One region of the Psychrobacillus sp. INOP01 genome, then DNA from elsewhere that is predicted to be linked to it. Evidence: riboswitches for the same ligand, from Rfam matches in the RefSeq annotation. Region 1 holds a riboswitch; the other holds the start of a gene.
What was found. Region 1 has a riboswitch for cobalamin ahead of KD050_RS12060 (ribonucleoside-diphosphate reductase subunit alpha). Riboswitches for the same ligand answer to the same signal wherever they lie in the genome.
Positions count from the first base shown of each region.

Region 2: another riboswitch for cobalamin. It lies ahead of KD050_RS10430 (hypothetical protein); the one in region 1 lies ahead of KD050_RS12060 (ribonucleoside-diphosphate reductase subunit alpha).

Region 1 is NZ_CP073315.1:2,373,404-2,378,024, reverse strand. Features, by position in the region: gene KD050_RS12060 (ribonucleoside-diphosphate reductase subunit alpha) at 1-2,222, opposite strand, end outside; gene KD050_RS12065 (flavodoxin) at 1-9, opposite strand, end outside; cobalamin riboswitch at 2,476-2,653, opposite strand; gene KD050_RS12055 (DUF4362 domain-containing protein) at 2,760-3,209, opposite strand; gene KD050_RS12050 (DUF1761 domain-containing protein) at 4,074-4,469, opposite strand.
Region 2 is NZ_CP073315.1:2,047,134-2,051,754, reverse strand. Features, by position in the region: partial or broken gene KD050_RS10440 (GTP-binding protein) at 1-992, opposite strand, end outside; gene KD050_RS10435 (hypothetical protein) at 1,093-1,269, shown strand; gene KD050_RS10430 (hypothetical protein) at 1,521-1,748, opposite strand; cobalamin riboswitch at 1,972-2,161, opposite strand; gene KD050_RS10425 (MFS transporter) at 2,280-3,512, shown strand; gene KD050_RS10420 (alpha/beta hydrolase) at 3,640-4,353, opposite strand; gene KD050_RS10415 (AraC family transcriptional regulator) at 4,476-4,621, opposite strand, start outside.

The DNA of each region.
Region 1 (4,621 bases):
CTTGAACAAGAGTCGCAATCTACTAATTCAACTGAAGTGGAACGCACATAATAAGTTGTTTTCAGCCCACTATTCCAGGCATCTAAGTGTAAATCTAATAATTCTTTTGCTTTGATCGTATTTTGCACATATAGGTTTAGCGAAACACCTTGGTCGATATGACGTTGACGGGCAGCATTTTGTTTAAGTGTCCAATGCTGATCAATGAAATAAGCAGATTTGTAGTACCATGTAGTCTCAGAATTTAAATCCGGTACAGTGACTGGGATTTTATAATCCTTCTTCTCTTCCGAGTAAGACTTTTGGAAGATTGGATCAATACTTGCAGTACTTCCAGCTAAAATGGATGTCGAAGAATTCGGAGCAACCGCCATTAAATAACCGTTTCGTATTCCGCTTTTACTTACTTGTTCACGAAGTTCATTCCACGATTCACTGTCATACCTGCGATTGTCAAAATAGACTCCTGTTTGCCAATCTGACCCTTCGAATAATGGATATGCCCCTTTTTCCATTGCAAGCTCTGCAGAAGCTTTAATCGTTAAGTAAGCAACTTTTTCATATAATGCATCCGCAAGCTCTACCGCTTCATCCGATTCCCAGCGAATATTCTTGAGTGCGAGTAAATGATGCCATCCAAACGTTCCTAGACCGATCCCTCTGTATCTAGAATTCGTACGTTCTGCTTGAGGAACTGGAATCATATTTAGGTCAATCACGTTATCGAGCATTCGAACTTGAATTTTTATGAGCTTTTCTAATACATCTGCCGGAACTGCTCGTCCTAGATTAATAGAAGATAAATTACATACGACAAAGTCCCCTGGCTTACGACGAGTGACAATGATATCATCCTCAATTTGAATCGACTCGAATGTTGTTGCACTTTGGTTTTGGAAAATTTCTGTACAAAGATTACTACTATAAATCATCCCAGCATGTTTGTTCGGGTTGCTACGATTGACCTCATCGCGGTAAAACATAAATGGCACACCAGTCTCTAGCTGAGACCGCATAATTCGCTTCATCAAGTCGATAGCAGGAACTGTTTCTCGAGACAAACGATGATCACTGACGCATTCCTCATATTTTTGGCGGAACGAACCATCTCCACGTTTTTCATCATAGAAATCTTCTAACGAATAGCCTTTTAGCTGGCGAACTTCATGCGGGTCAAATAAATGCCATTCCTCTCTAGCATCTACTTTCTCCATAAATAAATCTGGCAAGCACACACCAGTAAAAATGTCGTGCGCACGGAGACGATCATCCCCATTATTTAAACGTAGATCTAAAAATGTAAAGATATCTTTATGCCACACATCTAGGTAAACAGCTACCGCTCCTTGACGTTGCCCAAGCTGATCCACACTTACTGCCGTATTATTAAGCTGTTTTATCCAAGGGAGTACACCACTAGAGGCTCCTACAAAGCCTCTAATAGAAGACCCACGGCTACGCACTTTACCCATATAAACACCGATACCACCACCAAATTTTGAAAGAGTTGCTACGTCGGTATTGCTATCGTATATTCCTTGAAGACTATCATCTACCGTGTCTATAAAACAGCTAGAAAGTTGCCCATGTGGCTTACCTGCATTAGAAAGTGTTGGTGTTGCTACTGTCATATATAGGTTGCTCATTGCCCAGTATGCTTCTTTTATTTTCTCTATTCGATTTTCTTGCTCATCCTTCATAAGCGTCATCGCAATAACCAGCCATCGTTCCTGTGGCAGTTCCACAATAGACTTATCAAAGTCCTTCGCTACATAGCGATCCAATAGCGTTTTCAGTCCAATATATGTAAACAAGTAGTCTCTCTCTGGTACAAGGATCTCAGCTAATTGCTCTAGTTCCTGTAGGGAATATACTTGTTTAAGACGTTTATCGTAAATACCTTTTTCACTTAAGTGCTGTACATTTTTTGCAAATTTTGTGTACACTGCATCCGCAGTTGTGTTTCTTCTCTCAGCTACTTGCTCGTAAACCTCGGCTAGATGGACTCGTGCAGCTACAAAGGTCCAGTACGTTTCTTGTTCATCTAGAAAGCTTAAGGCTTCTAATGACATTGACTTAGACCAAGCGGCTATTGTACCTTCTGGGTGCTTTTGCATCCATCTTTCATGTGTTTTTATAAGAGGAGCAATTTTTTCTTCCCCAAATTCTTTTGTTAGATTATGTAGTACTTCTTGTTTAGTTGTGTTTGAGCTGATTATCATTTGAATTCCTCCTATATTTTTATCGAGTACAGTTATGTGGCGCTTGTCCTCGGTTATGTGGTGCTTGGATTGTTTTATGTGGTACTTACCGCTCTTTATGTGGTACACACATTTAAACTACAATACAAAAAGCGATGTCACAGCCATCTTCGGCTGAGCCATCGCTCAAAATTAAAAGTGTAGGATACAACAAGACATATCGATCATTAGAGATAGAGGCCTTCGCTCCCACCTCTCAACCCCCGAAGAAAGTGTTGCTTACCGATGAAGAGGCAGGTCTACTGGCTCGTGTTTCACTCTTCTGCTGGCCTTCCCACGATTGCTCGCAGTGGCTATTCAACAGTCGTCCACACTTACAGTTGCGGGGACAGCTTCGGCTTTTACCGAATTCCCTTTTAAACCATAAAGGTACCTTTTTATCGTTAACATACTATATATTGTGTTTAGTTCATTTATATAATCTAACATATTGTGTTTAAGTGAGCAATAGATAATATAATTCTAAATATGAAAACCTCAAGAAAAACCCGTCCCCTGCTATTTCCAAGTGACTAAAATAATATTATCTACTTTATTATCGCAGCCTTCCAGAAGGTAATCAGTTCTTTCTGTGGTTTCAACGACCTCAACTGAAGTACAAGATGTATTACTTATGCTTCCTACTCCAAATTTATCTCTTCTTGTGTCTGTTGTATATTTTATAACTCCACCATCATATTCAAGATCCTTCAGCATTGGATCACCTTCTGTGGTATAACTAACTACTCTAATACTATCCTTTTGGTTTTTTTCAACATTATTTAGAAACTCTTCGAATCTCTCTTTATTTTCAATTTCTCCATGCATATCTACAACATCCTCAGATGAAGGTGTGTAGTCGGGAACATTATTTTGTTCCCCAATTGTATTAGCTGAGTTTTCTTCATTTTGACACCCTGCAAATATAAGAGCAATAAATAAAATACAGAGTGAAATTACCTTTTTCATAGATGTATTCCCCTTTTTGTAATTAGACGTTCCTCTTCAAGGGGTGTTACATATTTATTATCCTAGCCCAAAGCGAGATAATAGTGTTTTACACTCTATTAATAACACATTTACTAAATGAGCTTGGAGACAGTGACCTTATAGTAACATGTTGGCGAACAGCGGACAATTCAACATTTTATATTCCAAAACAACACCTACATATTCAAATATAAGAAAAACCGGGCAAAAAGACTCCCGGTCCTCTAAGAAAAAAAAAAACTAGATATGCCGATGCCGTTGATTTCCGCTTCGGGCGGACGCTTTCCGTGGGCACGGCTTCAGCCGCTTCCTTTGCTCCTGCGCAAGGCTCGTCGCAAAAAAGATTTTCGCTACGCTCCGTCCAGGGTCTTCAGCTCGCGCTGTTCCCACTGGAGTCGCCGCCCTGCGCTCCAATCAACAAAATTCACTTGAAGAAACGGATAATTGAATACAATATCACTTAAATATTCATGTATCATTTGGAAATAAGTAAAGATAAGGATGATTTTATTCCTACATTAACTTTGGGTAATCTTATCATCTAAGCAATATGTTATGCTAAATCTTCCAATGAAGTACTACACTCTATATTGATTGTAGTGCAAGGTGATTACTCCAGCGGGGTGAGGGAGACAGATGAACCATTACATCGACGCGCAAGCGAAGGTGATGGTTCATCGCTCCCCCGCGGAAAGCGTCCACCTGTAACGGAAATCAGCAGGAGTATTCATTCTCGAAAGTCACATGAAACTAGTGTTCACGCTACATTTTTATATACTTTCTTATCTTTTAGAAAAAGTATTATCTCCTTCTAGAGACAACACCTCATTTTAGGTATTTATATTATATAAGAATTCCGTGAATGGCACCTAATATCGTGAAAATAATTAGGTGATCTACAATTGCTATCATAAATGATTTCTTGGATATCAGACCAAAAAAAGAGTTTTTCAGATAAACCATCGTTATTATTAATCCAACGATGAAGCCTATCCCCGCTCCTCCAAGTAAATCATTTACCCCTATATTTTGTACGAGTAAGGCCATTAAAAATGAACTAATAAACGCCATTATTACCGAGTAAATATACTTAAATGGACCTTTACTTTCATGAGTCGTAATATCCTCATGCTTGTTCTTATTTGACAAAACTAATGAATAATAGATTCCTCCATACACCATATAAATAATACCCCCGACCAATACCGGCAAGTAATTGATGTTTCCCCATTCAATCATGAATTCTTATCCCCCTTCATTTCGGTTCTATCTCTAAGTAAACCACTTATACCTTACAGCCAATCGTTTTAGAGTCCTCAACTTGCTTCAACTTTACCAGTTCAATAGGATTTCCAAAATAGTTATTTTGCCCTACCTATTTAAATCAGAAA
Region 2 (4,621 bases), 330 kb from region 1:
CCTTAGATTTTAATGTGGGAATCATATCGAACTCAGTTTTCTGGGAAATAGCGCCGATTCCATCCCCAATGGAGGCACTCGTTAATCCCGTCACAGCAACAAGCTCACCTGCTAAAGCCTGATCTACGGTTTTAAACCTAATGCCGCTGTACAAGCGGATTTGTGTTATCTTTTCGGTTTGGTCGTTGTAGGTTACACTATCGCGGACTCTTAATGTTCCGTTGACTAATTTCAAAAAGGTAACGCGGTTTCCACTTTCATCGTGTCGAATCTTATAAACCTGCGCAGCAAATACTTCATCCGCTTTATAGGAGGTTGTGGTTAATAAATCTAGCTTGTCTAGAAATTCTACGATTCCTATATCCTTCAATGCTGATCCACTAGCACATGCGAAGATTTTATTTTCCTTTATCATGCGCTGAAGCACTTGTGTCCATAAGTCCTTATCAAATCCGCTGTCCATATATGTTTCTAATAGGGCTTCATCGCGCTCCGCAATAAATTCAATTAGTTCTTCATCGAAAGTATTAGTAATATCGCATACATCCTCCGATAAGGTGGCACGTATTTCAGCAAGAATGCTTGTTGGATCAGTACCTTCATAATCGGTTTTATTGATAAAGAAAAAGGTCGGTACTTTGTGTTTTCGTAGTAATTGCCAAACAGTTTCTGTATGTCCTTCTATCCCATCTACCGCGCTGATAATAATGATGGCATAGTCCATCACTTGAATTGCCCGTTCCATTTCTGGAGAAAAGTCGACATGCCCAGGAGTATCGATAATATAATACGTAGAATTATTGTAGGAAAAGATTCCTTGATCGGCAAAGATAGTAATTCCTCTATTTTTCTCTATAGTATGACTATCAAGAAACGAGTCTTGGTGGTCAACTCGTCCTCTTTCTAATTGTATTTGTATGGTATAGCAGCTGCTCCGAAAAAGTAGTTTTTCCAGCATCTACATGTGCAAGAATTCCAATGGTTTTGTGCATGTTCTCACCTCTGAACTTAATTATAGCAAATTACGGTGAAACCACCTGCATCAGTGCTATACTAGGTAGACTAAAACAACGAAGAAAGAGGGTACAAAACATGCAATATTCAAAATCTAAAATGGAAGAGCTAGTGAAATATAGCCCGGAGTTAAGCAAGCGTTTAAAAGAGGTTATGAAGGAGCATGATTTAGAGAAAAGCTTTGCTTTAAAGGCTTTATATCATTCAGAAGTAAAAGACGGCGGTAAATATCAAAGAGATTATCAAGATCTATAAAAAAAGCGAACCGATGCAATATAAAATCGGTTCGCTTTTTTGGTCCAAGGTACTTTAAAGAAAGAATAATGCTAGTGATTTCCATTTCGGGAAAAGGAACAAAGGCTAAGAGCGCCACCTCGTGTGGCAATGTCTTCGTGACCAACCTATCTAAAGAATCAATATAGTAACAAGTCCGTCCAAAGCCTACTGAAAACGCTAGAAAAAGGTTTTAAATTTAAAGGACCGGGCATTTGCCCAGTTTTTCTTATTTAATCCTCTGTAACTCCTGAAATCTCGCTTTTAATTTGTTTAAATGCTTTTTGTAAATTAAGTGTATACATAGTTTTATCCTGTTCACGCATATCTGTGATATTAGCAATTTCTCTTTCGAAGGCTTCCAACATCAAATCAAGTGAAGTGGATGAGCTTCCTATATAGTTTGTCATTAATACATATTTAAATTTCTCTAAATAATCTTCTTTTGTGCCAATTGTCATTTCAAAGTTCCTTTCCTCAACAAAAAAAGCATCCTCTTTTTTCAAAGAAGATGCTAGTTATTAGTATAATTAGTTGTTGTCGAAACGTTTGAAACGTAATAAAATGCACACTGAAAAAGAGTCAATTTCTCCAGTGTTTTCATTGCGTTTTTTCGTACGACAGCAATTTCAAGCATTTGCTTGTTCATAGCTGCACTTAACACCTCCTATCCGCGTAGGGTTTTGGTGTGTACTTGAAATAGGCAGGTCTCCTGGCTCATGATCATCGCGTTTCTATCCTTCCCATAATAACTTACAGTGGATGTAGTAGAATTGCTCCCATTTACAGTTGCGGGACAGCGTCGGTTTTTCACCGACTTCCCTTTTAAGTTCATTCGCTTTCGCAAAAGAACACCTAAATCTACACATTATTCAATTGTTCTTTTACTATAACATATCTGAAATAGAAGAATATATTTTTGTAAATAACCGCAAATTTGGATAAGAACTTAGTAAATTCCCTCACTATAATTAATTCGAGGGGGCAAGAAAATGAATTTAATAAGAACAAGAAATCCATATCAAGTTTACATCTACACATGCTTTTTATCACAACTATTTTTTACTTTTATTTTTACTGTGAATTTGTTGTATCACGTAAAGGTTGTAATGCTGGATCCATTTCAGCTTGTTTTAGTGGGAACAGTTTTGGAGCTATCTGTATTTCTTTTTGAAATTCCTACCGGAGTAGTTTCCGATTTAAAAAGTCGAAAGTTGTCTATAATAATTGGTTACTTTCTAATAGGAATTGGTTTTTTAATGGAGGGGCTATTCCCTTATTTTGCAACTGTACTATTGGCCCAGGTCGCATGGGGAATTGGGTATACGTTTACAAGTGGTTCTCAGCAAGCATGGATTGCAGATGAAATAGGAGAAGAGCGTGCTTCATTAGCATTTATAAGAGGGGCAAAGGCCGGTAGTCTTGGGCAAGTCATAGCCATACCTTTAAGTATTGTAACGGGTTATTTTATGATTAGTTTACCAATCATTATTGGTGGACTATGTATGATTGGGTTAGCGGTATATTTAATCATCTTTATGAAAGAAGAGAACTTCAAACCCCTGAATAAGATAGAAAGAATGTCGACTTGGGAAAACATGAAAGGTAATATGAGCAAAATTATTTTTTATTCTAAAGCTAGCTTCATTATGAGAATGCTATTTTTAATTGCTTTATTTGTAGGGGTTTATAGTGAAGGTTTTGATCGATTGTGGATGTCTCATTTTTTTGAAGTATCAAATATAGCGGCTTTGCCTGAAGAGAGGTTAGTTGTGATTACAGGAGCTATTCAATTCATTATTGTACTTGTTTCTTTTGTAGCGCTCCATTTAATGAATCGAAGTTCTATACATCAGAATCTTAGACATATTTATATAGCTCTATTTATAGGAAGTTTATTTATAATCCTGTCATTGCTTGGCTTTGCTTTTTCCTCATTTGTGATTGGATTGTTAGCCTTTTATATAGTTATTCAAGTGACAAGAAAAGTTATGTATCCACTGGAGGACATATGGTTAAACAAAATCATACTTGAATCCTCTACACGTGCAACATTCTTCTCAGTAAAAGGCCAAGTAGATGCCATAGGTCAAATTGGAGGGGGTCCAATGATTGGATATATAGCAACGGGTTTTACAATAAAAACAGCCATCGTTGTAAGTGCAGTTTTATTAACTCCAGTTCTTTACTTATATAAAACTATTTTGAAAAGTACTAGAGTTTGAATAGTTTAAGTTTAAATACATTCATCTTTATTGATAGATAAAAGAAAATGATTTCGCTTATATCGACTATTAAAAAGCATCGGTTCTAGGACTGATGCTTTATACTTTTGCATATATCTATTGTCACTTAGAATTTCTTTACTAACCATTGTTTTAAGTTCTCCATCATTTCTTCAGAAAAGGAGTGGTTTACATTTTTGTATATATTAAAAATTACATCATGTACAGTATCACTTTCAGTCAAAAAGTTAAAGTAATCTTTCTGACCTTCAATTGAAACAATAGTATCTTGTTCTCCGTGCATTAATAATATGGGGGAAGGGCATGCGATTTTATCAATTGGATTATAGATATTTATTTCTTTAGTCTCTGCAATCGACAACCTCGGACGGTGGTCATTTTGTCGGAAAATTTTTTCTGACAAAAGAAATGACCCGGATCCATTAATATTAACTAAGCCAGCAAAATTTTGACCATTTGCATATATCCCATTTGCAATAAATCCTCCCATAGATATCCCCATAAGAATAGTATCTTCCTTAAGAATGCCTAATTCTTCAAAAAGGAGTGAAGCTTCATCAATACTTCTAAAAATTGTCTTCCAGAAGTATTTTTGAGTAACTTCTTTCAGAAAATGATTTTCGAACTTACTTCTGCTATCGTGAAATATTATTTCTGGAACAATGATTTTGAAACCAAGCGTCGAAAGATTTTCTGCAGGTCGTTTATAATTATGAACACTCGATCCCCATCCATGGAAAATCATAATCGTTTTTTTCCTACTCATTTGTTTTTTGATATATAGATGATTTACGAAATGGTTAGATTCAATCTTTTTCATTTTAGTCTCTTTTCTACTGCTTAGTATAGTAGATTACTCAATTACCTTCTGTTTATGTATAGTATTACGGTGCATGTATTCTGGTAAGTAATCTTCAAATGGATAACGGTATTTATTAGTGCTTATTTTAGACTATCCCTCTCTTTAATCGGCAAGTAAATCTCCATATATATTTTTTCGTATTCCCAGTCATGACAATGTTCATCATAGTACTCAAAGTCGTAGCTGTCCTCATCCACCTCATAAAGAGAGTGGGGTAGCCAGTCTT